DNA from 3 places in the Actinoplanes sp. NPDC051859 genome. Region 2 is predicted to be linked to each of the others. Evidence: riboswitches for the same ligand, from Rfam matches in the RefSeq annotation. Region 2 holds a riboswitch; each other region holds the start of a gene.
What was found. Region 2 has a riboswitch for S-adenosylmethionine ahead of thrC (threonine synthase). Riboswitches for the same ligand answer to the same signal wherever they lie in the genome.

Region 1 (10,326 bases), on a different contig from region 2:
GATGCAAGCCTGTCGATGTCACATGATCTTTCCCACATTCTCTATGGGTGCGATAGGATTAGCGCCATGCTGACGCTGACCGAACGAGCCGCCGAAGTTCTCCTCGCCGCCAGTGCGTTCACCCCCGCGCGGCCCGGATTCGTCGGCGCGGCAGTGGACCTGCTGGTGACACAGCCCGGCCTCCCCGGCCCGCTGACCAGGTCGTTGCACTCGCAGCAGCCGCGCCTGCGGCACGGCTTTCTGACCGCCCGCTCGCCCCGAGTCGCCGTGGTGAGCGGCCCGCCCTCCCCCGGCATCGACGCGGCGATCTCCCGGATGACCGACGACCTGCCCATGCCGCTGCCCCTGCTCCACGAGCACGGCCTGGCGCTCCTTGACGAGGCGTCCGACACCGTCGACCCCGCCGCGTCCGGCGCCTCCGCAGCCTGGGCAACCGCCGGAGTCCGGATCGGCCTGGAAGCCGGACTCGATTCCGACGGTCTGCTCGGCCTGCACCGCCGTTGGACCCTGGCCCACGATCTTGCCCCGGTGCTCGCGGCGGCCTTCGCCAACTCTCCGCTGCGGCACGGGCGGCCGACCGGCTGGCGCAGCAACCGCCAGGCGCTGCGCCGGCTCCCCCGGTGCGGCGGCGATCCGCGGGCCGACTGGGCCGCCCGCGTGCTGGACGCCCCGGTGGCGGGCACCGACCGGACCTTCCGCGCGTGGACCCGATCCGACGAGCGCCCCGACGTCACCGCACTCAGCCGACACCTGCGCACCTTCCGGCCACCGGTCGCCGCCCGCGGCCACCTGGAGATCGACGTAGCCGACCGGCAGCCGGGCACCGGTTGGCGCATCCCGATCGCCGTCACCGCAGCACTGCTGGACGACCCGACCGCCGCAGCCCAAGCGATCGCCGCCACGGCGCCACTGCGCACGACGCCGGGCCTGTGGGATCGCGCGGCCCGGGACGCACTCAGCGACCCGATGCTGGCTACCGCCGGGCGGCTGTGCTTCGTGGCGGCGTACGAGTCGCTGGCCCGGCAGGGAACGTCCCGCGACCTGCGCGACGCGGTGGCGACCTTCATCGACAACTACGTCATGCGCGGCCGCTGCCCCGCCGACGACGCACTCGACCGTGTCGCCCTGCCGCACGCGCGCTGAGCTTGAGGGTGCGTCTTACGGATCATGGCGATGCCGAGCCGAGGTCCAGGTTTCGTCTCGCACGTGGGGTGGTATTCGGCCGTACGGATCGCGCTGCGAGGCGGAAGCTGGGCCCTGCGCAGGCCGTCATGATCCGTGAGACGTGCCCTAGTCTTGGCGGCGTGGATGACCTCGCGTACGCCCAGCTCCGGGCGGCGGAACTCGGACCGCGGTTCTGCCTGACCTTCGTCAAGGGCACCGACGAGCGGGCCGCCCTGCTGCGCATGGGGGCGTACCCGGACACGTTCGCGGAGCGTACCGGCCCGGACCTCGACGGCGCGGCCGCTGCCCTGTCACTCGGCCGGTGGAGCGTGGTGATCGAGCTGAACAGCGCCGAGGGCGCGGACCACACGCTGCTGGAAGCCGTGTCCCGCGGCACCGAAGCGCTGTCGGTGCTGCGGGACGACACTGCGTTGCGGTTCACCTACGCGGTGGCGGGCACCACCACGGTGGCGTTCGATCCGGCGTACCCGTCTCCGGAGTTGACCTGGGGCGCCGATCCGGAGCTGCTGCGGCACCTGATGCGCCCGCTCGGGCTGCACGAGCCGGCCGCGGAGGACGAGGAGACCTGGCGCGACGCCGAGGCCAAGGCGATGGTCCTCGCCCAGCGACTCACCGGCTCGCGGCTCCCCGAGGACCCGCTCGGCACCCCCCGGCTGTCCGCGCGGATCGAGCCGTGGTTCGCCGGCCCGGTCCGGACCGCCGATCTGCTGCCGTCCGGACGCCGCTTCGCGGACCTGCTCGCCGCCGCAGAGCAGGCCGGCGCAGAGCGCACCCGGGAGGTCGCGGTGGCGCAGGTGCGCAGCCTCGCCACCACCCTAGCGGTGGACGAGACTCCCGGACTCGATGCAGCCCTGGCCCAGGCGGCACGCGGTGCCGGGCAACCGGTGGCTAGGGATTCCGCGCTGGGCCGCGAGGTCCGGCGTTGGCTGAACGAACCCGCCGGGGAGCTACGGGCACTAGCCATGGCCCTGCGGGGCGTGCTCGGCCGCGATGCGCAGGTGGCTCTGCGGGCCGCCCTGCTGCCGGTGCGCGACCGCCTCGGCGAGGACGACGGATTCCGCGCCGACATCGAGAAAGCACTGCAGAACTAGCTCTGCGGCACCTTCACCGCGCCGCTGAGGATACGGTAACGGGCCTTCTCCATCCGGGACACGTACGGCTTCAGCGCGCCGTTCGAGGTCGCGTACCCGAGGCCGTCGACCTTGAGGTCGTAGCGCCGGGAGCCGCCGGAGCGGTCGCCCTTGATGAACGCCTGGATCTCCTGGAAGACGCTGTTGTCGACGCGCTTGAGCATCGAGGTGAGGATCTGGTTCTTCACCTTGGCGTCGGCGGTGGCGTACTGGTCGGTGTCGACGCCGATGGCCCACACGCCCTTGCCCGCGGCCGCCACGGCCTCGAAGGAGCCCGCACCGGAGCCGCCGGCGGCCGTGTAGATGACGTCCGCGCCGTTGCGGATCATGGCGGCGGCCGCGGCCTTGCCTTTGTCCGGGGCGCCGAAGCCGCTGAAGTCCGGCGGCTTGCTCAGGTAGCGGGACTCGACCCGGATATCCGGGTCCACGCTGTGCACGCCGGCCTCGAAGCCGGCGCCGAACTTGCCGATGACCGGCACTTCGACGCCGCCGATGAAGCCCACCCGGTCGCTCTTGGTGGCCAGGCCCGCGGCCACGCCGACCAGGTACGAGCCCTGCTCCTCGGAGAAGATCAGCGACACCACGTTCTTGGCCTGCACCGAGTCGTCGTCGATGATCGCGAAGAGCCGGTCCGGGTGCTGCTCGGCGACGGCCTTGACCGCGCCTGCGTAGAGGAAGCCGACGGCGATGACCGGGTTGGCGCCGGCCGTGACGAGTTCGTTCAGCGCCGCCGTCCGGCCCGCGTCGTCCTCGGACTTGGTGGTCGTCTCGGTGGCCTGGATGAGCAGGTCCTTCTTGGCCCGGTCGATGCCCTGACCTGCTGCGTCGTTGAAGCTCTTGTCGCCGCGGCCCGCGCTGTCGTACGCGATGCCGACGTGGATCGCTTCCTTGCCGAGGCCGATGAGCTTGGTGTCCGTCGTGCCGGTGACCGGCGCGGCGGTGCAGGCCGACAGCAGCCCGACTGCGGCGGCCAGCAGGGCGGCGGTGATCCTTCTGCGCATCTGCATCCTCAGTACCGGAACTGCCCGACAGCGTCGCGCAGCGTGGTGGACATGCGGGTCAGCTCGGCCGCGGCCTCGCGGGCGCGGGCCACCTCGGCCGAGGTGACCGACGTGGCGGCGGCGACCGCGCGGATGTTCTCGGCGATGCTGGCGGTGCCGCTGGATGCGGCGACCGCGCCCCGGCTCATCTCGACGGTGGTGGCGGTCTGCTCCTCGACGGCTCCGGCGATGCTGGTCTGGTAGTCACTGATCCGCGCGATGACCCCGCCGATGTGCCCGATGGCGACCACGGCCGCCTCGGTGTCGCCCTGGATCGCCTTGACCAGGCCGTCGATCTCCTCAGCGGCTTTGGCGCTCTCCTGGGCCAGGTCCTTGACCTCACCGGCGACGACGGCGAAGCCCTTGCCGAGCTCGCCGGCGCGGGCAGCCTCGATGGTGGCGTTCAGCGCGAGCAGGTTGGTCTGCTCCGCGATGCTGGTGATCAGTCGGACGGCGTCGTTGATGGCTGAGGACGACGAGCCGAGGTTGGCGACGGTGCCGTTGGCGGTCTCGGCGGCGGCGACCGCTTCGGCGGCGACGGTGGCCGCGTCGGTGGCGTTGCGCGAGATCTCCTGGATGGAGATGCCCATCTCCTCCGAGCCGGAGGCCATCGAGTCCACGTTGCGGTTGACGTCCTCCGCGGCCCCGGCGACCAGGTCCGCCTGCAGCGACGTGTCGCCGACGCTCTTGCTGAAGGCCGCCGAGACGGCGTCCAGGTCCGCGGAGGTCCGGGTGAGTGCGTCCGCCTGGGTCGCGACGTCGGACACGATGGTACGCACGGAGTCGACCGCCTGCCCCAGCGCGACCGCCATCTGGCCGACCTCGTCGTGCCACTTGCTCTTCGGCGTCTCGGTCAGGTCACCATCGGCCACCCGGCGCAGCGCGTCGCGGGCGGCGCCGACGGGGCGCACGATGCTGCGGGTCACGACCCACGCGGATCCGGCGCCGAGCAGCAGCGCCAGGATCGTCGCCAGGCCGATCGCCCACTGTGCCCGCTGCGCGGAGTCCGCGGAAGCCTGCACGGCCTCGATGCTGCGGGCGTCCACGGAGGTCGCGAGCTTCTGGGCGTGGACCATGATCCGGTAGTAGCTGTTGAAGCTGTCGTTGATGGCGATCTGGTCGGCGTTCCACAGCGCCTGCGGCGTGCCCGGCTCGTACGCGGTGCCCAGCTTCTCGTTGACCTCGATGTAGGTGTTGAGTTCGGCGCGTACCTGCTGGAACAGCTCCTTCTCGGTGCCGTTGAAGTTGCCGATGTCCACCTGGGAGAGGAAGGTGCGGAAGGTGTCGCGCTCCTGCTGCCAGGCTTTGAACGCGACCGAGTCGCCGCCGATCGCGCGGGCGGCGCCGAGCCGGTAGATGTCGTTGATGTAGCTGGCCTGCCAGCCGTTGAGCAGGGCGGCGTGGGTCTTGATCTCCTCCGCCTGTCGCGTCGCCACCTCGAGCCTGCGGACGTCGTTCGCGGAACCCCGCTGCGCGACGATCGTGGCGAAGCCCATCGCGGCAACGCCGAGCAGCAGCACGAGGACAGCGGCGAAGGTCCCGAACAGACGGGTGCCGATAGAGAACCGCCGCACGTGGTCATCCCTCCGCTTGGGTGGCGGCGTACAGCTGCCGCATTTCCCCCTTCGGCATCGGCACAGCGCGACTGAGTGGTTAAGCGGATGTTCGGGCGACCCCGGCGTCCGGATTGGGTGATCCTGCGTGCCACCCCGTTCCGGACGCCGGTGCTACCGATTGACGTCAGTGGTTGATGCAGATTGCACTGCCGCTGGCGATGCCCAGGATCGCCAGGCTGTTGCCGCAGATGTTGACCGGGATCTCCAGCGACGTGTCGAAGCTGTTGCCGTTCAGCAGCCCGACGTTGGTGGTGTCCCAGTCGTCCCCGGCGACGTGCGCACTCGCGGGTCCGGCGCTGAACGCCAGGGCCGCGGCCGCAGTCGCGGTAGCGACGAGCAATCCCTTGACCAGTTTCATAGCTTTCCTTCCGTTTGTTCCAACAACTGCACACTCAAGGTAATTGTCGGATCACGGGCGGTTGGCACACTGCCGAGAGAACACTCTTACGGGGGTGTCTGCTAAGTTCGGCATTGGTCATGAGTGCCAGCACTGAGCCCCGGCTAGCTGGCCGGCAACCCTTGCGTCCGCGATGGGGTGCCCCGGGTGAAGACCGGGCCTGTGCCAACTCCGGCGCGGGCAAGCGCGGGCCTCATCCGGCCCCCGACCCGGGGAGCAATCTGTGATCACCACTTCTGTCGGCAGGGCCGTTCGGCATGACCTCGACGTCGTCGACCCCAACGCGAACGTCGCCCTCGCCAACGGCGACAGCATCCGCTTCGCCCACCTCGACTACGCCGCGTCGGCGCCATGCGTCCGCGCCGCCGCCGACGCCGTGCAGGACCTCATCCCGTGGTGCGGCAGCGTGCACCGCGGCACCGGCATCCGATCGCGCACCTCGACCCGGGCGTACGAGCGGGCCCGGGAGCGCGTCGCCACCTTCGTGGGTGCCCGCCCTGCCGACGCCGTCGTCTTCACCCGCAACACCACGGATGCGCTGAACCTGCTGGCTCGGGCGTTGCCGGACGGCACCACGACGATCGTGTTCGACACCGAACACCACGCCAACCTGCTGCCGTGGCCGCGGCAACTGCGCCTGCCCTGCCCGGAGACCCCGGACGAGGCGGTCGCTGCCGTCGAGCGGGCCCTGGCGACCGTACGCGGACCCGCGCTCGTCGCCGTGACCGCCGCCAGCAATGTCACCGGCGAGATCTGGCCGGTGCGCCGCATCGCCGACGTGGCACACGCCCACGGTGCCCGGGTCGCCGTCGACGCCGCTCAACTCGCCCCGCACTCCCCCGTCCTGCTCACCGACCTGGGCGTCGACTACCTGGCGTTCTCCGGCCACAAGCTGTACGCCCCCTTCGGCGCGGGAGTGCTGGCCGGCCGGTCCGACTGGCTGGACGCGGCACCGCCGTACCTCAGTGGCGGCGGCGCCAGCGCAGCGGTCGGCGACCAGCCCGGCGACGTGACCTGGACGACCGGCCCGGCACGGCACGAAGGCGGCACCCCTAACCTGCTGGGCGCAGCCGCACTCGGAGCGGTGTGCGCAGCCCTGCACCGCGCCGATCGGGCGGCTCTGCAGGCGCGCGAGCAGGAACTGCTGGCCCGCCTGCGCGACGGGCTGACCACGATCCCCGGCGCGGTCGAGGTGACCGCATTCCGCGGCGCAGCGCCGCGGGTGGGCATCGTGTCGCTCGCCCTGCCCGGCCACGACCCGGCCCGCATCGCCACCCACCTCGCCGACCGGTACGGCATCGGCGTCCGCGCCGGCCAGTTCTGCGCCCACCCGCTGACCCGGCGACTCATCGCCGGGCAGGCCACCACACCGTGTGGGGACGGCACCCCCGGGCTGCTGCGGGTGAGTTTCGGCCTCGGCACCCGCGACGACGACGTGGACCGGCTGGTATCCGCTCTCGGGGCGCTGATCAGCACCCGTTCGTAGCGGACCGGACCGCTCGCGCGGGCGGTAGGGTGCCAACGCTGCGCCCCGCAGGCGCTTTCGCTGAGCCCTGAGATGAGGACTTGATGAGCCGGCCGCTCCTGCCCGGCGATCCGCACCGGATCGGCCGGTACCGGTTGCGCGCCCGGCTCGGACGCGGCGGCATGGGCGCCGTGTATCTCGGCGAGGCGCCCGATGGGCGCCTGGTGGCTCTGAAGATGGTCCGCCCCGAATTCGCCCACGATCCCGGCTTCCGCAACCGGTTCCGCAGCGAGGTCAACCGCGCCCAGCAGGTGCCTCCGTTCAGCACCGCCGAAGTCCTCGACGCCGACCCCGATCACGATCCGCCCTATCTGGTCGTCGAGTACGTCGATGGGCCGAGCCTCGACACGGTTCTCAAGGAACGGGGACCGCTGCAGGGTTCCGCATTGCACAGCCTCGCCATCGGCACCGCCACCGCACTCGCCGCCATCCACGGCGCCGGGGTCATCCATCGTGACCTCAAACCGGCCAACGTGTTGCTTCCACCCGGCGGCATCAAGGTCATCGACTTCGGCATCGCTCGACCACAGGAGGCCACCAGTCACCACACCGCGACCGGGCACATGGTCGGCACGATCGCCTACATGGCGCCGGAGCGCTTCGAGCCGGCCGACCGGCACATTGTCGGCTTCCCGGCTGACGTGTTCGCCTGGGGCGTCCTGATCGCGCACGCTGCTGCCGGACGGACCCCGTTCGCGGCACCCACGCCGCCCGCCACGGCCATGCGGATCCTGACCGAGCCACCCGAGCTGACCGGCCTGCCGATCCTGCTGCACGGCCTGGTGGAGCGCGCCCTGGCGAAGGACCCGGCGGCTCGGCCGACCGCGCGTGAGCTGCTCGACACGCTCCTGGCGGGCGCCCCACCGGCAGCCGAATCCGCCACTCTGCTGCGCTCGTCCGCCGCGCCGGAGAGGTCGTCAGACGATGCACCCCGAGCGTGGCACCGTCGCAAGATCGTCGTAGCGACCGCGGCGATGCTGGGCGCCGCGGCGCTCGTCGTCGCCGGAGTCCTCACCGGTCCGCTGCGGCTGCAGCAGTCTGCACCGCCAGCGGCACCGGCCGCCGCGCCCGCACCGCCGCCGCCCAGCGCCGCGGCGGCCAGCCGGGACGGTGACGCTTTCGCCGGCAAACGCCGGGTCCGGCTGCGCATGTCGGACATCGACCGGGACCTCACCCTGCCGATCGAGGGCCCGGCCAAGGCAGCCGACGACACCGGTGAGGACGGGGTGTTCGTCCTGGTCCCGGCCGGCGTCGACTACCTGATCCAGTCGACGACTCCGGACGCTTTCGGCGCGCCGCGGTGCGTCGGCGTCCGCCTCCTTCCGGAGGGTCTGCTCGTGCTGGTCGCCACCGCCTGCGACGTCACCCAGGAAACGCTGTTCGCCTTCGCGGACACGGGCGCTCCAGACGGACCGGGCTACCGGATCGCCAGCGCCAAGTACGGCGCCGTGCAGTGGAACGCCGACCGCAAAGTCGTCTTTGTCGCGCCGCTGAAAACCAGCGCTGACGGCCTGCGCTTTCGCCTGGTGGATCGCGGCGCGCGGTGAGCGCCGTCGGGTCGGGGCGGCGCCGCTCGGCGAGCCGGATCCACCGAACCCGGCTATCCTCTCTCAGATGTCCAGGAACACCTTGGTCGCGTACGAGCCGGTCACTCCGCAGGGACTGCTCGCCGCGGCGTTAGACGGAGACCTCGACCTCGACTGCGCCGACGAAGTGCGGGACAGTCTCGTCTCGGCGGCCCGCGGCACCGGCTGCCGCTATCTGCACGTGGACGTCAGCCGCCTGACCTTCATCGATTCCTACGCCCTCGGCGCTCTGGTCAGCGCGCGTAACTCGACGGCGGCGGAGGGCGTCACACTGACGCTGACCAATCCCTCGCAGCCGGTGCGCAAAGCCATCCTGGTGACCGGCCTCGCGGACGTCTTCGGTCTCCCCGAGGAGATCTGACCTACGTCGATTGTGGGTGGGTCACCACCACGACCGGCCGCGGTGACCGCTTGATCAGATCGAGCGGGACGCTGCCGAGGAGGCGCTCGGCCACCTTGGGCCGGGTGCTCGAACCCACCACGATCAGGTCGGCCTCCTGCTCGTCGGCGAACGCCAGGATGCGGTCGAGCGCCCGCCCGGCCAGCACCGTCCGGGCGGCCTCGATCCCGGCGGCGGCCAGCCGATCCACCGCCGCGGTCGCGGCCCGCTCGGCGCGCTCCGCAAACACCGCACGGGGCACCGACGTCAGCCGTTCCAACTCCACCTCATCGACGGCGACCACCGCCACCGTCCCGCCGGTCTGTTTGGCCAGGCCCGCCGCGGCGTCGGCGACCCAGGGCTGATCGGCTTCCGGATTCGCGGCGAGCACGATGCGCATGCCATCGATCCTGCTGCACGGCGCGCCCGCGGACAACCCACACTCGACAGATCGGGCCGGGTGTACGAGGCTCGGACCTATGGCAGAGGCGGGCTCCCCCGAAACGGACCAGGCGACCGGACAGCCCGCACTCAACCGGGTCATCGGCCCGGGGCTGCTGCTGCTCTTCGTGGTCGGCGACATTCTCGGCACCGGCGTGTACGCCCTCACCGGCAAGGTCGCGTCCGAGGTCGGCGGGGCGGTGTGGTTGCCGTTCCTGCTCGCCTTCGCCGTGGCCCTGCTGACCGCCTTCAGCTATCTCGAGCTCGTGACGAAGTACCCCCGGGCGGCGGGTGCCGCGCTCTATACGCACAAGGCGTTCGGGGTGCATTTCCTGACGTTCATGGTCACCTTCGCGGTGATGTGCTCGGGCCTGACCTCGGCGTCCAGCGCCTCCAAGGCGTTCGCGGGCAACTTCGCGGAGGCCTTCGACCTGTCCATGGGCGAGGGTCTGGGACTCACCGCGGTCGCGGTCGGCTTCATGACGCTGATCGCCCTGGTCAACTTCCGCGGCGTCGGCGAGAGCGTCAAGCTCAACGTGGTGCTGACCCTGGTCGAGCTGACCGGCCTGTTGATCGTCATCGGCATCGGGGCGTGGGCACTCGGCGGCGGTGATGGCGACTTGTCCCGGCTGACCGACTTCAACACGCCGCCGGGCGAGAGTGCGTTCTTCTCCGTCACCGCGGCGACCGCGCTGGCCTTCTTCGCCATGGTCGGCTTCGAGGACTCGGTCAACATGGCGGAGGAGACCCGCGACCCGGTCCGGGTTTTCCCCAAGGTGATGCTGACCGGCCTGTGCATCACCGGCCTGATCTATGTCCTGGTGGCGATCTCAGCCGTCGCCCTGGTGTCTCCGGCGGACCTCGGCGAGGGCGACGCCCCGCTGCTGAAGGTGGTGTCGGCGGGTGCCCCGGCGTTCCCGCTGACCATCTTCGCCTTCATCACCATGTTCGCGGTGGCCAACTCCGCTCTGATCAACATGCTGATGGCGAGCCGGCTGCTCTACGGCATGGCGAATGAGCGGGTCCT
Region 2 (10,326 bases):
GAAGCGGGTGTCGAGGGTGACCGGCTCGCTGCCCGACGGCCCGGACAGCACGGTGATCCGCTGGTCGGTGGCGGTGAAGGACGTGCGCTCGGGCAGGGCCGCCCAGGTCACCAGGGCAGCGAGGAGCACAACGCCGAGAGTGCCCCCGACGACCCGCCGCCGCGTCGGGCGAGGCAGGGCACGTCGCAGTCTGGTGAGGGCACGCATGGTCACCACGCTAGCGGCGGCCCGCTGAGCGGGAGCTGTGAACCTGGCCGCTGTCCCCGGGCGCTGTGTCCCGAGCCTGTGTCCCCGAGGGGCGAGGGGCTGAGGGCGACCGGCGGCGCTAGCGTAATCATCAGCCCCCTCGGTCGAATGGAAGGTCTGCCCGGTGCCAGAAGATCTCACGCTGACCGTGACCCAGCGGCCGGCGGCGCTCGACGCGCGGCGAGGCATCGTCCGGCTGCATCCCGAGGTGATGGCCGCGCTGGCGGTCAACGTGGGCGATCCGCTGCGGCTGACCGGCCGCCGGACGACCGCGGGCATCGCCGCGCGGGCCGAGGCGGGCGCCAGCCGTGCGCTGCTCTACGCCGACGATCTCACGATCGGCAACCTGGGGCTGCGCGACGGCGGGCAGGTGACCGTCACTCCCGTGCCGGTGGTGGCCGCGCGGCGGGTGACCCTGACCGGGGCGGCCGAGATCGTGGCGCTCGTGTCGCCCGAGATGCTGCGCCTGGCGCTGCTGGGCAAGGTGGTCACCGCGGGTGACGATGTGTCCCTGCTGCCGCAGGATGTGCTGCCGGAAGCCGCGCACAAGTTGCTGGTCGAGGCGGCCCGGCGCAGCCTGGCCAACCGGGTCGGTTACGCCTGGACCAGCACGCTGCTGCAGGTGGTGGAGGTCGCGGACGGCGACGCCGCGCTGGTCACCATGGACACGATCGTCGCCTGGCAGGACGGGCCGTCATCGTCCCCGACCCGCCCCGCGGCCGAGTCGGCCCGCACCGAGCCCGCGTCCACCGACCCGGACACGCCGCCACCCAGCGTGGACGATCTGCCCGGACTGCGCGCTCAGGCGCACGAACTGACCGAGCTGCTCGACCTCGGCTTTCATCACGGTGAGGTGCTGGGCCGGCTGGGCACCACGGTGTCGCTCGGTGTGCTGGTGTCCGGTCCGGCCGGTTCGGGCAAGTCGGCGCTGGTCCGGGCGGTTGCTGCCGGCGTCGGGGCGACTGTGCTGCCGGTGTGGGCGCCGGAGCTGGCCGCCTTGACGAACGACGCCGCCGCGACCCGGCTGCGGGCATTGGCCCGCGACGTCCGCGCCGGCGGTCCGACGGTGCTGCTGATCGCCGACGTCGAAGCGCTGGCGCCGCGGGACGAGGCGGGTCCGCTTGCCACGGTGTTTCGGCAGATCCTGACCGAGTTGGTCGGCTCCGGGGCCGCGGTGGTCTGCACGACCAGCCGGCCGGAGGAGGTCGACCCGTCTCTGCGCGCGCCCGACTTGCTGGCGGTTCAGCTCGCCGTGCCGCTGCCCGACGCGGCGATGCGGCGCGAACAGCTGCGCGTGCTCACCCGCGGGATGCCGCTGGCCGAGGACGTGCGGTTGGACGACGTTGCCGGGCGTACCCCCGGATTTGTTGCCGCCGACCTGGGTGCCCTGGCCCGCGAGGCTGGGGTCCGCGCGGCCCTGCGGCAGAAGGAGAGCGAGTCGCCCACCGTGGCGATGGCCGATTTCGAGGCCGCGCTCGACGTGGTCCGGCCGACCTCGATGGCGGAATCCACGCTCGAGGTCGCCCAGGTGACCCTGGACGACGTCGGGGACATGGCCGAGGTCAAGCAGGTGCTCACCGAGTCGGTGCTGTGGCCGCTGACCTATCCGGACACGTTCGCGCGGCTCGGCGTTCAACCCCCGCGCGGCGTGCTGCTCTACGGGCCGCCCGGATGCGGCAAGACCTACCTGGTCAAAGCCATTGCGGGTACGGGCAAAGCAAACGTCCTGTCGGTCAAGGGCGCCGAGCTGCTGAGCAAGTGGGTCGGCGACAGTGAACGCGCGGTCCGGGAGCTGTTCCGCCGTGCCCGAGAGGCCGCGCCGACCCTGGTGTTCCTGGACGAGGTGGACGCGTTGGCTCCGACCCGCGGCCAGGCTACCGACGGCGGCACCACCGACCGAGTCGTGGCCGCCCTGCTCACCGAGCTGGACGGTGTGGAGTCGCTGCGCAACGTCGTGGTGATCGGCGCGACCAACCGGCCCGACCTGATCGACCCGGCCCTGCTGCGGCCCGGGCGGCTGGAACGACTCGTCTTCGTGCCACCACCAGACGCGGACGCCCGTGCGGCGATCCTACGAGCGTCGTCGACGTCGGTGCCGTTAGCCGAGACCGTGGACCTGGACGTACTGGGCGCGGAGCTGGAGGGCTTCTCAGCGGCGGACTGTGCGGCGCTCATCCGGGAGGCGGCGCTGGCTGCCATGCGCGAGTCCCTGGAGGCGACGACGGTGACCGCCGAGCACGTGGCGACTGCCCGCAAGCGGGTGCGCGCGTCGCTCGACCCGGTGCAGGTGGCCTGGCTGGAGGCGTACGCGGAGACGCACGCCCCCGGCTAGAGCGCCTCGTGGCAGCGGCGGCGGGTGCCGCCCGGCCGCCTGACCCGCGTCTTGATCAGCGGCGCCGGGTGCAGCCCGGCCGCCTGACCCGCGTCTTGATCAGCGGCGGCGGGTGCGGGCTCGGGTGGAACGCAGGCGGCGCAGGCGGCCGACGAGCATGGGGTCGTGCGCGAGCGCGGCCGGGTTGTCCAGCAGGCTGTTGAGGACCTGGTAGTAGCGGGTCGACGAGAGCGCGAAGGTGTCGCGGATCGCCTGCTCCTTGGAGCCGGCGTGTTTCCACCACTTCTGCTCGAAGGCGAGGATCTGCTGCTCGCGTTCGGTGAGGGCGGGCTGTTCGGTGTCGATCTCGGCCTCCTCCGCACTGCGGGGGGCCGGGACGTGCTGCTGGTCGGTCGGGGCGGCGTCGGGCTGCATAGGTGACCTCGGGGTGATGGAAGGCAGCGCGGAGGGGAACGCCACCATAGTGGCAGTCGTCGCTCCCCGCCGCGCGCCTTCGGCCGAAGTTACCTCAGGTGATGTCTCGGCTACGCAGAGTCCACATTGCTGCGGCGATCACCGCGGCCACCGTGACCGCGAAGAGGCCACCCGCCGCCGGCCACTCGATCGTCATCGTCGGTGGCTCGCAGCCGGTCGCCGAGTTGAGGCAGGGCGCGTTCCAGTCGGTGATCTTGTAGGACTTGTCCATCCATGCCGCCACCCAGGTCGGGATCAGGTACTTCTCCGCGTAGGACACCTGGGCCATCGCCAGCACCGTGCCGAGGCCGAACTGGAACAACACGACGACGGCGATGGCCGCGCCCATGGCCACCGCGGTGTGCCGGCCGATCGAAGCCAGGCCGAAGCCGACCGCGCCGAAGACGAGCACCAGGACCAGGCCGCGCAGCTCCATCAGCAGCATCGACTGCCAGGCCCCCGAGGTCATGCCGTCCAGCGTGCCGCGCAGGTTGGCGATGACCGCGAAGATGCCCGTCCACACGGCGGAGAGCACCACCGTGATGCCGGTCAGCACCACCAGCAGCGCGGCCAACTTCGTGCTCAACACCTTGATCCGTTGTGGCCGCCACAGCAGCAGATTCATCATGCCGCCGCTGCTCCACTCCGCGCCCACGAAGGAAGCGCCGAGCACGAACGCCAGCACCGCGAGCAACGCGGCGAGCGTCGTCGCCATCGCCCCGAAGTGCTTCTTGAAATTGAAGGTCGAGGGCATGTACCACTCGGCCTGGTAGTCCTCGCGAGTCGGTGTCCACTGGGTGCACTCCGGCTGAATCGCGCAGATCTTGTTCTGCTCGACGGACATCGCCAGATCCCGCTGGAAGCTGGCCTCCGCCTCCTTCTCCGCGGCCGCGACCACCTCGGGGGTGGACTTCTGGTTCGTGAAGAACATGCCGACGGAGATCGCCCCGAGCACGAGCACGAGCCCGAGCACGAAGAAGCGGGTGAAGCGGCGCTTGGTGAAGCGCTTGGTCTCTGCCGTGTACAGGCTCAATGTCCCCACCCACCCTGCGCCGGACCCGACTGGGCCATGACCGTCTGATCCACCTGGCGGTGCTCGCCCGCCACCGGCGCGGTGCCGGTGAGCTCGAGGAAGACGCTTTCCAGGTCGACCGTGACCGGGCTGAGCTCGGAAACGAACAGGCCGCGTTCGGCCAGCGCCCGGGTGATCGCGCTCGGCTGGTTGACCGCCGCGACCATGAGGTGATCCCCCTCGAGGTTGACCTGAGCGCCCAGCTCGCGCAGCGCGGTAGCCGCGGCGAACAGGCCCTCCGGGGTCTCCATCCGCACCCGCACGGCCGAAGAAGCGTGCTGGGCCAGCACGTCAGCGACGGCACCCGCGGCGACCCGGCGCCCGCCGGCGATGATCGTCACCGAGTCGCAGATCAGCTGGATCTCGGCGAGGATGTGGCTGGACAGCACGACCGTCATGCCGGACTCGGCGAGGTTGCGCATCAACGTCCGCATCTCGCGGATGCCGCCCGGGTCGAGACCGTTCGCAGGCTCGTCCAGAATCAGCAGCTTGGGGTTCTTGAGCAGCGCGGACGACACCGCGAGGCGCTGCTTCATGCCGAGCGAGTAGGTCTTGACCCGGTCCGAGGCGCGGTCGCGCAGCCCGACCAGCTCCAGCACCTCGTCCACCCGCTGCGGGGCCACGCCACCCGCGTCGGCGAGCAGCGACAGCGTGTCGCGCGCGGTGAAGTTGCCAAAGAACTGCGGGCTCTCGACGATCGCCCCGACCGAGCCGGCGATCTCGGGCAGCGCGGCGGGGACCTCGCGGCCGAGGATCGCCATCCGGCCGGCGTTCGGCCGGATCAGGCCGAGCAGGGTACGCAGGGTGGTGGTTTTGCCCGAGCCGTTGGGACCCAGGAAGCCGTGCACCTGGCCGGACTCGACCACCATGTCGAAGCCGTCGAGTGCCCTGCGCACCCCCTTCCGGGTCTTATAGGTCTTCTGGAGACCTTCGATCTCAAGGACGGCGGCCACGCCGAACCTCCTGGCTTGTGGGGGAATGACGTCCGTCACCCTAAGCAACGTGTGCCACCGGGGCGGGGAGGCGAGGCCCACGCTTCGGGACGATCCTCTTGGCAATCCGCCGCGGCCACGTAAAGTGGCGATGACACAACTGAATACCTCATCCAGAGGGGCTGAGGGATACGGCCCGACGACGCCCCGGCAACCACCACGCGCATCGAGCGTGGCAGGTGCTAATTCCGTCCCAGCAGCAGCTGGGAAAGATGAGAAGGAGCCTCGTATGACGTCGACCGTCGACGCCCCCGCCACCAGCCCCGCCCGCGCCCTCGTCTGTCGCGGTTGCGGCACCGAGTTCCCCCTCGCCGCGCAGCACGCCTGCTTCGAGTGCTTCGGGCCGCTGGAAGTCGCTTACGACGCCGCCGCTCTCGCCGCGGTCACCCGTGAGCAGATCGAGGCCGGACCGCAGAACATCTGGCGCTACGCCGCGCTGCTGCCCGCCGGCCAGGACCCGGCCACGCGGGTCACCCTCGACCCCGGCCTGACCCCACTCGTCGCCGCGCCCGCCCTGGCCGCCGAGCTGGGCCTGCGCGCGCCGCTGTGGGTCAAGGACGACTCGGCCAACCCGACCCACTCGTTCAAGGACCGGGTCGTCTCTGTGGCCCTGACCGCCGCCCGCGAGCTCGGCTTCACCCGCTTCGCGTGCGCCTCCACCGGCAACCTCGCCAATTCCGTCGCCGCGCACGCCGCCCGGGCCGGCGTACCCAGCATCGTGTTCATCCCCGGCGACCTCGAACCCGGAAAGATCATCACTTCGGCGGTGTACGGCGGCGACCTCGTCGCCATCGACGGCTCCTACGACGACGTCAACCGGCTCTGCGGCGAGCTCGTCGAAACCGACGAGTTCGAGGACACCGCCTTCGTCAACGTCAACGTGCGCCCGTTCTACGCCGAAGGATCCAAGACGCTCGGGTACGAGGTGGCCGAACAGCTCGGCTGGCGCATCCCCGCCCAGGTGGTCATCCCGATGGCCTCCGGCGAACTGCTGACCAAGGTGGACAAGGCGTTCAGCGAGCTCGTCGAGATCGGCCTGGTCGAGGCGCCCGCGGACGGCTGGACGGTGTTCGGCGCCCAGTCCACCGGCTGCAACCCCATCGCCGCCGCGCTGCACCAGGGCACCGACCAGATCGTGCCGGTCAAGCCCACCGGCATCGCGAAGTCGCTCAACATCGGCGACCCGGCAGCCGGGGCGTACGCCATCGAGGCCGTCCAGCGCACCGGCGGCTGGATGGACCACGCGAACGACGACGAGATCCGCGAGGGCATCCGGTTGCTCGCCCGGACCACCGGTGTGTTCGCGGAAACCGCCGGCGGCACGACTGTGGCGGTGCTCAAGAAGCTCGTGGAAAGCGGCCGGCTCGACCCTGAGAAGGAGACGGTTGTCTACAACACCGGCGAGGGCCTGAAAACCATCGACGCGGTCGCCGAACTGGTTGGCCCCACCCACCGGATCCAGCCCTCCCTGCGCGGCGCCCGCGACGCCGGATTGCTGGGATGACACTGTGTAGTCAGTAATCAGCCGTACGTCGAGATTTCCTACCCGCGAGGTCTTGCGCGCGGATCTCGGGATCGGCAGGATGCTCTACGCGGGAGGACGCGACGCCGTACGCGGCCCCACCTCGAGCTTGGCGACAATCTCTTGGGGCCCAACGACCCAGTGCCGGAGGCGCTGTGCGCGCGTCCTCCCGACCAAACTTCGCTACGGAGCTTTCCGCCGCCACCGTGGTCGCAGCGGCGCCTCGGCATAGCCGCCCGAGTCGAGCCCCGCGTGCCGCTCGAAGAAGTTCCGACTGCCGTAGGTGCCGGTCGCCAGCCAGGAGTAACCACAGGCCGCCCAGTAAGCCGGCCAGAAGAGCGGACCGAGGACGGCGTACTGATCTGCATGCCGGCTTTCGTGGGCGAGTAGCTCGGCGCGGTCAGCGTGCAGCAGCCACTCGGCGGACCGCCGGGTGATGATGACCGACCCGACGGTGAAGCAACTCGCGGGCGGAATCCGCCGCCGGTAACCCTCCGCGACCAGAATGCCGTCCCGGCCCCGCCGCACCTTCGCACCGGTCAGCACGGCGATCCCCAGCCCGGCCAGCGTGGTGCCGTTGACGGCGGTGAGCACCGACCGCGTCAGCCGCCACCGCCGCCCGGTCATGCTCGGCGGCGCATCTGCAGTTCGCGCAGGCCGGGAATGACCGGGTGCGGGACTCGCACACCGGTGTCCTCGAAGCCCAACCGCTCGTACGCCCGCACCGCCCGGTCGTTGCCCAGCACCACCTCGAGCATGAGCTCGCGCCGGCCGCTGGCGAGTGACCACTCGGCCACCGCCTCCAGCAGGGAGTCGAGCACACCGGTCCGGCGGTGCGCCGGGGTGATGTAGACCGCGAAAACCACCGTCGTCGCCGGATCCTCGGGCAGCACCGTCCCGCCCGCATGGCCGATCAGCCGACCACCTGCGTGGCTGTTCTCCCCGTGGGGGCCGGTCTCCCTGTGCGGATCGGCGACGAACTGAGCCAGGCGGGGGCCGCCAGCTGCCAACTCGATGCGGCGGCAGAAGTCTGCGTGTGGGCGGGCGGCCGCCTGGGCCAGTGTCTCCAGGAAGGCGAGTGGGCTGTCGGCCAGCATCTCGAGCCGCAGCGCACGCATCCGAGCCGCGTCATCGGCCCGCACCCGGTGCACGGCGAGCGCTGGCGCCAAAGTGCTGGTCATGCTGCTTGTACTACCTGTTTGTCCGGGGTCAGGCAAGGGGGATGGCGCTATTGCAGCTCCCCGCGCCGCTTCTCCCGTACGGTCCCCGGGGGTGGTCGTTGTCCTTGCACTCGACCCCCGAGAGTGCTAAACAAGTTCTTGGCACTCGCGCCACGTGAGTGCCAGCAGGTCGGGACGGTGGGGTCACGGCTACGGCGCCGCCATCGGTGTCGCAGCACGGGACCGGTCGTCGCGGGCTATCCGGCTCGACCTACCGGACGTCGCATCGCCAGGTGGTGACGTCCGAAAGCGTTTCCTCACCGTGCGGAGGGCTAGGCCGAGCAGGCCCGGCGCCGCGAATGTCCAGGAGGACACAGCCGAATGGCCAAGATCATCGCATTCGACGAGGAAGCTCGTCGCGGCCTCGAGCGGGGCATGAACCAGCTCGCTGACGCCGTCAAGGTGACGCTCGGCCCCAAGGGCCGCAACGTCGTGCTCGAGAAGAAGTGGGGCGCCCCCACGATCACCAACGATGGTGTGTCCATCGCCAAGGAGATCGAGCTCGAGGACACCTTCGAGAAGATCGGCGCCGAGCTGGTCAAGGAGGTCGCCAAGAAGACCGACGACGTTGCCGGTGACGGCACGACGACGGCGACCGTCCTCGCCCAGGCGCTGGTTCGTGAGGGTCTGCGCAACGTTGCCGCCGGCGCCAACCCGATGGCCCTGAAGCGGGGCATCGAGGCCGCTGTTGCCAGCGTCTCCGAGGGCCTGCAGCAGCTCGCCAAGGACGTGGAGACCAAGGAGCAGATCGCCTCCACCGCCTCCATCTCCGCCGGTGACTCCACGGTCGGCGAGATCATCGCCGAGGCCATGGACAAGGTCGGCAAGGAAGGCGTCATCACCGTCGAGGAGAGCAACACCTTCGGGCTCGAGCTGGAGCTCACCGAGGGCATGCGCTTCGACAAGGGCTACATCTCGGCCTACTTCATGACCGACGCCGAGCGCATGGAGGCCGTCTTCGACGACCCCTACATCCTCATCGCGAACAGCAAGATCTCCGCGGTCAAGGACCTCCTCCCGGTCCTCGAGAAGGTCATGCAGGGCGGCAAGCCGCTCGTCATCATCGCCGAGGACGTCGAGGGCGAGGCCCTGGCCACCCTGGTCGTCAACAAGGTCCGTGGCACCTTCAAGTCCGTCGCCGTCAAGGCCCCGGGCTTCGGTGACCGCCGCAAGGCCATGCTGGACGACATCGCCATCCTCACCGGTGGCACGGTCATCAGCGAAGAGGTCGGCCTCAAGCTGGACGCTGCCGACCTGAGCCTGCTGGGCCAGGCCCGCAAGGTCGTCATCACCAAGGACGAGACCACCATCGTCGACGGTGCCGGCAACGCCGAGCAGATCCAGGGCCGGGTCAACCAGATCCGCGCCGAGATCGAGAAGTCGGACTCCGACTACGACCGCGAGAAGCTGCAGGAGCGCCTGGCCAAGCTGGCCGGCGGCGTTGCGGTCATCAAGGTCGGCGCGGCCACCGAGGTCGAGCTCAAGGAGCGCAAGCACCGCATCGAGGACGCCGTTCGCAACGCGAAGGCGGCCGTCGAGGAGGGCATCGTGCCCGGCGGTGGCGTGGCGCTCGTGCAGGCCGGCAAGACCGCGTTCGACAAGCTGGACCTGACCGGCGACGAGGCCACCGGTGCCAACATCGTCAAGGTCGCGCTCGACGCCCCGCTGCGGCAGATCGCCGTGAACGCCGGCCTCGAGGGCGGCGTCGTGACGGAGAAGGTGCGCAACCTGGAGGCCGGCCACGGCCTCAACGCCGCCACCGGCGAGTACGTCGACCTGCTGGCCGCGGGCATCATCGACCCGGCCAAGGTCACCCGCTCGGCGCTGCAGAACGCCGCGTCGATCGCCGCGCTGTTCCTCACCACCGAGGCGGTCGTGGCGGACAAGCCCGAGAAGACCCCGGCCCCGGCCGGCGCCCCGGGCGGCGGAGACATGGACTTCTGAGTCCACTGCTACACCGAAACGGGCCGTCCCCTTGGGGGCGGCCCGTTTTCCGTTGCCGCTAGCGGAGGCTGGTGTCGAGCTCGCGGTCCGGCTGGGGCTGTGGCAGGTCTGTGAGGTCGCGCAGGCCGCGGACCGGGGAGAGCAGCCAGGCTAGGGGAGCGCAGACGGTGACTACCCCGAGGATGAGCAGGGTGCCGCGGGTGCCGAGCGGGCCGGCCAGTGCACCCGCGATCAGGCCGCCGAGCGGGATCGCGCCCCAGGACACGAAGCGGACCGTCGCCATGACCCGGCTGAGCAGCTCAGGAGGGCTGGCCAGCTGACGGTACGTCCGGGTCGTCACGCTCAGCACGACCACTCCGGCAGCGAAGGTGAAGCTGCCTAGGGCGAAGAACGCGGAGGCGAAAATGCCTGTGCCCCAGGGAATGGTGAGTGCACCGGCGACCGACACCAATCCAGCGATGATCATGGCGCGCGCAGAGCCGACCAGGTCGGTGAACCGGGTGGTCAAGGCGGCGCCGACGAGACTGCCGACGCCCTCCGCAGCG
Region 3 (10,326 bases), on a different contig from region 2:
CGCCGGGCACTGATGGCCGCCCGTCGCGACGTCGGCGCCGCACTACGCGCGGGTCAGGACCCGGCGCCTGCTCGCGCCCGCGTCCAGACCGCAAAGGTGGCCCTCGGCGAGCGCGGCACGCCCTGGTGGGAGCAGACCGCAGATCAGCGGCGGCACCGCTGGGAGCTGGGTCTGCGGGAAGTCACGAAGCCTTCCTAGCAGCTCCCGTCGCCTTCTTCGCTGGCGCCTTCTTCGCAGGCGTTTTCTTCCCCGTCGCCTTCTTCGCCGTCGCTTTCTTCGCCGTCGCCTTCTTGGCCTTCGCCGGACCGGCAGCCTTCTTGGGGGAAGACGAACCGGGAGCCTTCTTCTTCGGCGAAGTCGATGTGGCGGTCTTCTTCGGCGGGACCGCGGCCTTCTTGCCGGACGATGCGGCCTCCACGCTGCGCCGCAGCACCTCGAGCAGGTCGGTGACGTTGGTCGGCTCGGCGACCTCGGGCGCGACAGCGACCTCCTTGCCCTTTTTCTTGGCCTTGATCAGCTTGTTGACCCGGTCGGTGTAGGTGTCGCGATACTCCGCCGGCTGCCACGGGCCGGACATCGAGTCGATGAGCTGCGCCGCCATCGCCAGCTCGGCGGGCTTGGCCTTGGCCTTGCCCGGGATCCGGTCCAGCTCTTTCTTCGGGTTGCGGACCTCGTCCGCGAAGAACATCGTCTGCAGCACGAGCAGGTCGCCGTCCGCACGGATCGCGGCCAGATACTCCTTGCTGCGCATGACCAGCGTGCCGATCGCCGCCCGGTTCGCGTCCTGCATCGCGTCGCGCAGCAAGGCGTAGGTCTTCATGGTCTCGTCGCTGCCCGGCGCCAGGTAGTAGGTCTTCTGGTAGTGCACCGGGTCGATCTCGGCGAGGTCGACGAACCGATGGATTTCCAGGCCGCGCGAGCGACCGGGCGCCACCGAGTCCAACTCCTCCTGGTCCAGCAGGACCAGCTTGCCGCCGCCGACGTCGGTGCCCTTGACGATGTCGTCGTAATCGACCTCGTCGCCGGTCCGCTCGTTGACCCGCTTGTTGCGGATCCGGTCGGTGGTGCCTTTCTCGTATTGGTGGAAGGAGACCTCGTGCGCGTGCGTGGCGGAGAACAACCCCACCGGCACCGCGACGAGCCCGAACGTGATCGAGCCCTTCCAGATCGGCCGTGCCATCTGTTTCCCCTCGACCGGTTAGCGGCGTCCGAGTCGGCGCTCGCCTGACAAGCCTGGCTGATAGACGAGCTCGTAGTGGGCGAACAGCGCCGGTTCGTCGGCGGCGGTGAGCTCGCCGTCGAGGTCGATCGCGGGGGCTTCGGTGACCAGCTTCTTGGCGTACCGGACGCGGACGGCCGAGGGGCTGACGGTCGCCCCGGTCAGCGGCACGAACACCAGCCGGTGCCGCCCGAAGAAGCCGACCTTGACGGTGGCGAACGCGGGCTCGTCGGTGCCGGTGTCGACGTACACGGCCTCGAGCTCGCCGATCTTGTCGCCCTGGGGGTCGATGACCTTCTCGCCGCGCCAGTCGCGCAGGTTCTCAGCGGGGAACATACGACCGTATTCCCCGCGGGGAACCTCCCCACACGTGCGGCGCTACTCGGCGGCCGAGGGTTGGCGGGGGTGGGGCACCCGACCGGTCTGATTCTCCGGGTTGCCCGGCGTTCCGGACGGCCAGTGCCGCGCCCACTGCCGGTCATCCTCCAGCTGGGCGGCGAGGGAGACCAAGAGCGGCTCGCTGTGCGCGGGACCGAGCAGCTGCGCGCCGACCGGCAACCCGTCGGTGGTGAAGCCCGCCGGGACGCTCACGCCCGGCCAGCCCAGAACGTTCCACGGCCACGCGTACGGGCAGGCGGCGATCATTGCCCGGTCCGTGTTCCAGCTGGACAGCGCGTCCCAGGCGCCGATCCGTGGCGGTGGGGTGGCGGTGGTCGGGGTCAGCACCACGTCGTATTGGGTGAAGATGGCGCCGATGCGGCGGCGCAGAGGAGCGTCCGCGGCCCAGGACAGGCGCAGTGCCGCGCCGCTGAGCAGCTGTCCCTGCCGGGCGGTGTGTCGGGTGCGGCGGTCGAGCACCGAGATGTCCGGCACCCGCTGAGTCCAGTCCCGGACGCCGGTGGCGGCTCGGGGCACGAAGGCCAGGCCGATCAGCCCGTAACGCGGGTTGGCCTCCACGACCTCGTGCCCGAGCCGGGTGAGCGTCTCGGCCAGGCCGACGACGGCCTGCCGGACCGCCGGGTCCAGTGGCCGGGAGATGCCGCCGGCGAATGCGCTGCGGAACGACAGCGCGATCCGCAACCGGCCCGGATCCCGGCCCACGGCGGGGAGCACCGGCACCGGCGGCGGCTGGTGCAGGTCGCCTTGATGGCTGCCGGCGGCCGAGTCGAGCAGCAGTGCGGCGTCGGCGACCGTGCGAGCCAGTGGCCCGTACCCGGTGAGCCCGTGGAACGCCTCCGGGTGCGGCCAGGTGCTGATCCGGCCGCGTTGGGGTTTGATGCCGACCAGGTGGGTCCAGGCGGCCGGGATGCGCACCGAACCGGCACCGTCGGAGCCCAGCGCTGCCGCGACGAGCCCGGCGGCCACCGCAGCGGCAGCGCCGCCCGAGGACCCGCCGGGGGTCCGGTCCAGCGCCCACGGGTTGCGGGTGGCGCCGAAGGCCGGCCCCTCGGTGAACGGCCACTGGCCCAGCTCACACGTGTTGGTCTTGCCCACCACGACCGCTCCGGCGGCCCGCAGCCGGCGGACCGCCTCGGCGTCGGTCTCCTGCGGCGGAAATTCGCCGTCGCAGCCGAACGCGGTGGGGTCCCCGGCCACGTCGATATCGTCCTTGAGCGCGACGGGGACGCCCAGCAGGGGCAGCCGTTCCCCTGCGGCGAGGCGTCGGTCGGCGTCCTCGGCCTCCGCGAACGCGGCCTCGGCCCGCAACCGCCGAAACGCGTTGAGCGTCGGTTGAGCTGCTTCGATGCGCAGCAGGGCCCGTTCGACGAGCGACGTCGACGTGACCGTGCCCTCGGCCAGTGCCTGTGCCTGGGCCGTGAGTCCGTCGGGTGCGGCGTGGGCCATGGACATCCCCTGTCGTCGACGCGGTGAAACGCATCGAACGATAGGCAATGGTGGCTGCCGCGTATAGGTTGATCTCAATAAAAAGCCCGATCAGCCCTAGGCCCGGGTCACCGCACCCGCTTGACCCCCACCCGCGGCTCGCCCGCAGCCGACAGCAGGAGCACCTCGTCGCCGGTGCCGACCAGCTCCAGCTGCAGCACCGCGATGTGCCCGGCGCCAACCGACACCAGCCCGGCGCCGGTCACGGTCAGGATGCCCGGCCAGCTCAGATCCTCCTCGAGCAGCCGGACCAGGCCGTCGGTCACCGGGCCGTCGCCGCTCTCGCGCGCCGCCACTGGCAACGTGTCGGGCACCGTACGCCCCGCAGCCACCAGCCGATGCACTCCGATCCCGATCCGTCCTTCCCGGACCTGCGCGTCGAGGCAGATCGGTCCATGCTCCGCTGGCAGCGCATTCAGGGCAGTAGCCGCAGCTGTGGCATCGTCCGGATCGGCGGACACTTGCAGCACTTCCGCCAGCGGAGCCGCAGAGTGCTCGAACGCCCCACGGAACACTTCCATGAAACTGCGGAACGCCGGCAGTTCGTCCGTGCCAAGGTCGATCCGCACCGCGTCGAAGATGAAGCTCTCCCGCATCGTCGCCTCCCCCATCGGCTGCCACGTTCCGCCGAGCGTGGCACGCCCCGGTCGCTTCCCGGCGGCGAACGCTGAAGGTTGTCAGCGAACCGACACCCGGGCGGCAACCCGGTGGCACTCAGTGCGGTCTGCCGGCGGCCGATTCCATCCTTGACGCCAACCTGGGAGGGATTGCCGGTGCTTGTTCGTACCTGGATTCTGCGGCTGGCGGCAGCGGCGCTCCTCCCGGTCCTGCTCAGCGGCTGCGATGTGCCCGAGGCGCTCGGCGGCAAGGGGTCCGCGAAGGAAGCCGACCAGGCGGCCGAGCCCGCGGCGGGCTGGATCGTCGTCAAGCAGGGTGCGAAGGCCCCGGAGAAGACCGCGCCGAAGGCGGTGCCGACGCCCAGCGCCACTGTTCCACCGGCCAAGCCGGCCGCGGCGCCCGCGCCCGCGCAGACCGGGCGCAGCACCGATCTGCGCTGCAGCGAAAACTACCAGCCCGGCAAGATCGACGGGCTGGACACCACGATCGGATCCACCTCAGCCACCGTGCGCTGGCTCGACACTGGCGACAAGAGCGTGCTCACTTACCGCGTCACCAGCATCTCCCAGCAGCTGAACTCCGGTGCGCAGCCGCCGCTGGTGTGGCAGGAGGTCAAGCCGGCCAAGGGTTGCGCGATGCTTTCCGCGGTCATCACCGGCCTGAAGCCGAAGACGCCGTACATGTTCTCGGTCGACATCGTCCGGGCGACCTCCTGGCAGAACGGGCTGATGGCCGCGACCGTCGCCCGGTCCCCGGTGATCAAGACGCTCTAGAGCACCTGCGAGAGGAACTGGCGCAACCGCGGATGGGTCGCCCGCTCGAAGATCTCGGCCGGGGGACCGGCCTCGAGCACGACCCCGCGATCCATGAAGGCGACGGTGTCGGCGACCTCCCGAGCGAAGCCCATCTCGTGAGTCACCACGACCATGGTCATGCCCCCGGCGGCCAGGTCGGCCATCAGGCCGAGCACGCCCTTGACCAGCTCCGGGTCGAGCGCGGAGGTGGCCTCATCGAAGAGCATCACCTGCGGCTGCAACGCCAGGGCGCGCGCGATCGCGACGCGCTGCTGCTGGCCGCCGGACAGGTGCGCCGGGCGGGCGTCGGCCTTGGCCGACAACCCCACCAGATCCAGTTGGGTACGGGCGATCGCCACCGCCTCGTCCTCGGACAGCTGCTTCAACCGGCGCAGCGCGAGCGTGATGTTGCGCAGCACGCTCATGTGCGGAAACAGGTTGAACTGTTGGAACACCATCCCGACCCGTTGCCGCAGCCGGTCCGGGTCGTCGGCTAGCACGCTGCGGCCGTCCAGCAGGACGTCGCCGCGGTCCGGCTCGATCAGGCGGTTGATGGTGCGCAGCAGCGTCGACTTGCCGGAGCCGGACGGCCCGATGACACACGCGGTCTCGCCGCGGGCCACGTCGAGGTCGACGCCGCGCAGCACCTTGTTCGGTCCGAAGGCCAGGTGGATGTCGCGCAGCGCCAGGCTGACGGAAGTGGCGACGTCGGTCATCGTTCGGTTCCCCTCACCGCGCCGGACAGGGCCAGGTCGTCATCGTCGTCGGGTGCCGCGGGTTGTCGGCCGTTCCGCAGCCGCCGGTCGATCCAGTTGACGATGTGGGTCAGCGGCACGGTCAGCGCGAGATAGAACAGCCCGGCCAGCAGCAGCGCGGACTCGTTGCCCGTGGTAGCGGCATGGTCTTGCCCGATCCGGAACAGTTCCCGCTGGCTGGCGACCAGTCCGAGGAAGTAGACCAGGCTGGAGTCCTTGATCAGGGCGATCAGCTGGTTCACCCAGGCCGGCAACACCCGGCGAATGCCCTGCGGAATGATCACCAGCCGCATCGACTCGGCCCAGGAGAAACCGAGCGCGCGGGCGCCCTCCAGTTGGGCTGCCTCCACGGACTGGATGCCGGACCGGAAAATCTCTCCGATGTACGCCGCCGCGATCAGCGACAGCGCCAGAATCCCCAGCGGGTAAGGGTTCGGCCCCCAGATCTCCATGCCCAGCGGCGCCAGCCCCACGCCGATCAGCAGGATGGTCGCCGCCGCCGGGAGCCCGCGGAACACGTCGGTGTAGACCCGGGCCGGCCAGCGCAGCCAACGGGTCCGCGAGATCCCGGCGACGGCCAGGAGGAGGCCGAAGATCGAGCCGAGCAGGGCGGCGGTGACCGCCAGGATCAGCGTGTTGCGCAACCCGACCGAAACCATCTCGGGCAGCGCGGCCCGCATCGACTCCCAGTCGAAGAACGTCTCCCACAGAGTGCTCAGCGCATCCATCCGTCGGTCACCGTCCCCTACTCGTTGTTCCGTAGTGTCAATCGCGGTCAGGAAGCAGCCGACGCGGAGGCCGCCGGAGCCGTGGCAGTGGCGGACGCAGTGGCGGACGCACTGGCCGCCGGAGTCGCCCCGGCCGAAGCCGAGCCCGCGGCCTTGCCGCTGCCGGGCTTGAAGTCGGCCGGCACGGGACGGCCGGGGTAGTACTGCTCCTGGAGCTTCTTCCAGGTGCCGTCCGCGATGACCTCGTCCAGGCCCTTGTTCAACGCCTCGCGCAGCTTGTCGTTGCCCTTCGCCACCGCATAGGCGGTCGGGGCGGGGGACAGCTCCTTGGCCGCGACCTTGATCTTCGAGTTGCTGTCCGCAGCGGACTTCTCGCCGATCTCCGCGGGCGCGATCCAGGCGTCTGCGGTGCCGGCCTTGAGCTGGTTGATCGCACCGTTGTAGTCGGGCACCCGCACCGGGTTGAGGCCCTTACCGCTGGCGTAGTCGTCCTGGACGGTGCCCTGCACGACGACGACCCGCTTGCCGGCGAGCTGGTCGAACGAGGTGATCGTCGAGTTTGCCGGCACGTCGAGTCCGAAGTAGCCGAAGTCGTAGCCGTTGCCGAAGTCGACGGTCTTCTTCCGCGCCTCGGTGATGGTGATGGAGGAGCTGCCGACGTCGAACTTCTTGTTGTTGACCTGGGACAGCAGGGCGGAGAAGTCGGTGCCGACGAACTCCACCTTGAGGTTCAGCTTGCCAGCGACCGCGGTGAGCAGGTCGTTGTCGAAGCCGGTGAACTTGCCGTCCTTGAGGTAGACGTTCGGCGGCGCGTCGGTCAGCGTGCCGGTCCGCAGCACACCCGGCGTCTGCAGGCCGTACGGGTTGTCGGCCGAGCTGGCGGCCTTGTCGTCGCCGCAGGCGGTGAGCAGGGTGGTGCCGAGGATCGCGGTGATGCCGAGGGCCGCGGCCCGGGTGAAGGCAGGCAGGAATCGCACAGGGTTCTCCGATGACAGGTGTTCGACGCGGGCAGAGCGCAGGGCTCCGCCACGCAGAGGGGAGGGCGTACTGAAGGGGGAGTGGGGCGCGGCTAGCGCGCGTCGCCGGGGCGACAGGCGGCGCTGCAGACCCGCATCATGTCGACGTGCCGGCGCTGGGTCAGGGCCGGTGTGATCGGATCGCGGGAAGACATGGTTCTCCTAGGTCGGGAATGACCTGGGAACCAGGCCACGCTTGCACGGCGAGCTTGCGCTCGGCGTGCCTGGTCTTCACCCGGGGCACCCCACCGCGGAGGAGGGTTGCCGGCCAGCAAGCCGGGGCTTGATGCTGGCGCTCATGACCTGGTCGAAAGGCTAGCAGCCGGGCTGGCCTTGCCGTCCAGTCAGTGAGACCACGCTCACCTGCCCGACACCCAAGGCATTGATGAGCGTCACTGAAGCTGCCAGGATGGGCCGATGACCATGCGAAGGCGGGTAGGACCGGCCGCGGCGGCCGTACTGCTGCTCCTGGCCGGGGCCTGGGCGGCCCCGGCGCCGGCGAGCGCCGAGCCTGCGGGCGGCGACGCGGACACTCCCTGGCGGCTGCGGCACTGGCCGCAGACCCAACCCTGGCAGCGGGACCAACCCGCGGCCGCGGCCCGCCCGGCCGGTGCCCCGAGCCCCATCGACCCGCAGATCTACGAGCTGCCGGACACGATGACCTGGGACGACTACGTCGCGGTGCCGGGCACCAACTGGGCGGACCCCGCAGTGCGCGGTTCGGTCCGCAATTTCAAGGGCGCGCTGGTGCTCGTCGACTTCGCCAACCAGCCCTTCGTGGTGACCCAGCCGGAACGGTCCACCATCTACGGCACTCCCATCGGTGTCCACGATGTACCGCGCGCCGACGTGCCCGAGTTCTACGGCGACTTCCTCAACAAGCCGGGCGGACTCAACCGCGGACACACCATCCACGAATACTGGATGGAGGACTCCGGCGGCCGGTTCGGCATCGAGCTCGGCAGCTTCGGCGTCTACCAGATGCCCCAGTTCAGCCACGAGTACGGTATCGAGACCTCCATGCAGCGCGGCCTCGGTTGCCCGGCCGGTGACACGTGCGGTCGCGACATTCGTACGGACGCCCGCGCGGCCTGGATCGCCGACGTGGGTGAGGAAACCGCCGCGCAGTTCGACTTCGTGTTCTTCCTCGCGGCCGGCCAGGACGAATCGGCGACCTGGCAGGAGTTCGGCGAGATGAAGTTCGCCACCAAGGAGCAGGTCTCGGACGCGTTCGGCCCACCGGACGCCGCTCTGCCCAACTGGAATGCCACCCGTTACGTCGAGTGGACGTCGTGGGCGGCCTCGTCGAACATCTGGCCCAACGCCACCAGCGGCAGCTCCGTGCAGGCCGAAAGCTCCGGCATGTCCACCTACGCGCACGAGTTCAGTCACATCCTCGGCGTCGGCGACAACTACAACAACCCGTACTCGGTGCCCGCCCGCCGCGACTACAGCGGACCGTGGGAAATGCTCAGCCGCGGCACCTTCAACGGCCCCGGCGGCCCGCACAGCCGCTGGCTCATCCCCGGCATGGCCGGCTCCTCCATGGGCGCCCAGCACATGCTGCGCAACAAGCTCAAGCTCGGCATCGTCGACAACGCCGCGGTGGTCCGCCTGTCCCGCGCCGCTCTCGCCACCTCCGGCGTCGTGGTGTCCCGCGTAACCGCCCGCACCGTGCAGGGCGGCACCGCCGGCATCAACGTCACCCTCGACGGCGGCGACCGCAGCCCCGCCTGCGACACCACCACCGACCCGTACTGCGACGGCGGCCGGTACGACAACTACACGCTCGAAGTCGTCGACCGGATGGGCTTCGACTCCTTCACTCCCGACTCGGGCGTCCTGCTCGCGAAGACCAAGAACGCCGACGCGGCCCCGTTCATCTGGACCATCGACGCCAACCCGCAGGACATCGACAAGGTGGACTTCGTGTCCCCCGACGGCACTGAAAAGAAGATGACCATCGGCGATTATCGGCAGCTCTCGGACGCCCTCTTCCACGCGGGCACCGACTCGGGCAGCCGCTACGAATACGTCGACACCGCCAACCGGCTCCACTTCTACGTATTGGACCGCCAACGGGATGCGGCCGGCGTGCTCTCCTACCGGGTGGCCGTACGCTCCCTCGACGGCGCCGGACCACACCGCCGCGGAGTCGCCCTCTCCGCCTCCACCGGCACTGCCACCGGCTCGGGCTGGTCCCGTTGCCGCCTCCCCATCCGCAACACCGGCAGCGCCACCGACGTCTACCGCATCGCCGCTTCGGCCGGTGCCGGCTGGACGGTGTCACTGCCGCGTGCCGTCACCGACGTGGCGGCCGGACAGGGCGGCACGGTCGAGGTCCACGTCAAGCGCCCTGCCGGTGCTGGACGCGGCACGACGGTGACGGTCACCGCCAAGTCGGAGAGCAACGCAGCCGTGGCCGCCACGGCTACCTGCCGAGTCCGCTGATCCCGCTATCGTGGTCCCGGTTCCCACCCGCGGGATCCGGGACCACGATGCTGGTGAAGGGCGGGTGCGCGCTTACCAGCGGTTGCGGGCTTCCTCAGCCCAGCCGGTGAGGCCGCTCAGGTCGACGCGATGGCCGGCGGAATCGGTGGCCCAGCCGGTGAAGTGGCCGAAGCACTGGTGGGTTTCGCCGGCGAGGATGCCGAGATTGGTGCGGGAAACGCGCTCGTGGAAAGGCTCGAAGCGCACGTCGACCCGTTCGCCCTGCACGCGCCAGGGTTGGCGCCAGGCCCGCCGGTCGTACGTCCAGACCAGGTCTTCGGAAATCTTGTGGAGGACGCCGTCGAGGATGAGGCCGTTCTCGGTGCTGCCCGTGCCGTCGGTCCACTTGCCACCGAGTTGGAGGGCGCGGCCCGGCGCATAGCCTGCGGCCCAGTTCCACGCCGCCGAGTACGGCCACTTGCCGCGCCCGTGGTCGAGGACGGCGAACGACCCGTCGAGCGGCACCGGGTGCAGGACGCCGCCGAGCCCGAGGGTGCCGTGGACGGGGCGGCCGACGTCCTTGAGCGTGTACTGGAAGCGGGTCGTGGACCAACCGACGACCACGCCGAGGACGTCGTGGCCGGTGTGGGGGATGGTCAGGTCGAGGTCGATGTTCTTGGCGTGGGCGCGCACGGTGGTCGCGGCGGCGTCCTGGTCGATGTCGATGGAGAGGCCGCCGCCCCGCGCGGACACCCGGCCAGTGCCGGACACCGGCGGAAATACGGCGTCCCGGGCAAACGGCACCGTCGCTTCGGCGGTCGTCTCGTGGCCGGTCGCCCGGTCGAGGACGTAGAGGCTGTGTACGCCGGCGTAGTCGAGGGA

Region 1: linked by a shared signal. The riboswitch ahead of ACIA1L_RS16610 (aminotransferase class V-fold PLP-dependent enzyme) and the one ahead of thrC (threonine synthase) in region 2 are both predicted to bind S-adenosylmethionine.
Region 3: linked by a shared signal. The riboswitch ahead of ACIA1L_RS26170 (ABC transporter substrate-binding protein) and the one ahead of thrC (threonine synthase) in region 2 are both predicted to bind S-adenosylmethionine.

Annotation. Positions count from the first base shown of each region.
Region 1 covers NZ_JBITBX010000005.1:553,735-564,060, forward strand. The annotation lists gene ACIA1L_RS16585 (glutamate-cysteine ligase family protein) at 67-1,143, shown strand; gene ACIA1L_RS16590 (DUF6461 domain-containing protein) at 1,305-2,276, shown strand; gene ACIA1L_RS16595 (BMP family protein) at 2,273-3,316, opposite strand; gene ACIA1L_RS16600 (methyl-accepting chemotaxis protein) at 3,325-4,929, opposite strand; gene ACIA1L_RS16605 (chaplin family protein) at 5,096-5,329, opposite strand; SAM riboswitch class IV at 5,445-5,561, shown strand; gene ACIA1L_RS16610 (aminotransferase class V-fold PLP-dependent enzyme) at 5,682-6,854, shown strand; gene ACIA1L_RS16615 (serine/threonine-protein kinase) at 6,938-8,440, shown strand; gene ACIA1L_RS16620 (STAS domain-containing protein) at 8,508-8,840, shown strand; gene ACIA1L_RS16625 (universal stress protein) at 8,842-9,258, opposite strand; gene ACIA1L_RS16630 (APC family permease) at 9,338-10,326, shown strand, end outside.
Region 2 covers NZ_JBITBX010000004.1:229,822-240,147, reverse strand. The annotation lists gene ACIA1L_RS12115 (alpha/beta fold hydrolase) at 1-207, opposite strand, end outside; gene ACIA1L_RS12110 (AAA family ATPase) at 371-2,578, shown strand; gene ACIA1L_RS12105 (DUF3263 domain-containing protein) at 2,678-3,040, opposite strand; gene ACIA1L_RS12100 (ABC transporter permease subunit) at 3,087-4,073, opposite strand; gene ACIA1L_RS12095 (ATP-binding cassette domain-containing protein) at 4,061-5,056, opposite strand; SAM riboswitch class I at 5,202-5,314, shown strand; gene thrC (threonine synthase) at 5,325-6,599, shown strand; gene ACIA1L_RS12085 (hypothetical protein) at 6,801-7,244, opposite strand; gene ACIA1L_RS12080 (GNAT family N-acetyltransferase) at 7,241-7,798, opposite strand; gene groL (chaperonin GroEL) at 8,159-9,781, shown strand; gene ACIA1L_RS12070 (MFS transporter) at 9,840-10,326, opposite strand, start outside.
Region 3 covers NZ_JBITBX010000011.1:208,378-218,703, forward strand. The annotation lists gene ACIA1L_RS26130 (hypothetical protein) at 1-198, shown strand, start outside; gene ACIA1L_RS26135 (Ku protein) at 182-1,180, opposite strand; gene ACIA1L_RS26140 (PRC-barrel domain-containing protein) at 1,199-1,555, opposite strand; gene ACIA1L_RS26145 (amidase) at 1,598-3,070, opposite strand; gene ACIA1L_RS26150 (hypothetical protein) at 3,172-3,714, opposite strand; gene ACIA1L_RS26155 (hypothetical protein) at 3,877-4,494, shown strand; gene ACIA1L_RS26160 (amino acid ABC transporter ATP-binding protein) at 4,491-5,231, opposite strand; gene ACIA1L_RS26165 (amino acid ABC transporter permease) at 5,228-5,998, opposite strand; gene ACIA1L_RS26170 (ABC transporter substrate-binding protein) at 6,046-6,975, opposite strand; SAM riboswitch class IV at 7,202-7,318, opposite strand; gene ACIA1L_RS26175 (M6 family metalloprotease domain-containing protein) at 7,432-9,465, shown strand; gene ACIA1L_RS26180 (DUF2804 domain-containing protein) at 9,538-10,326, opposite strand, start outside.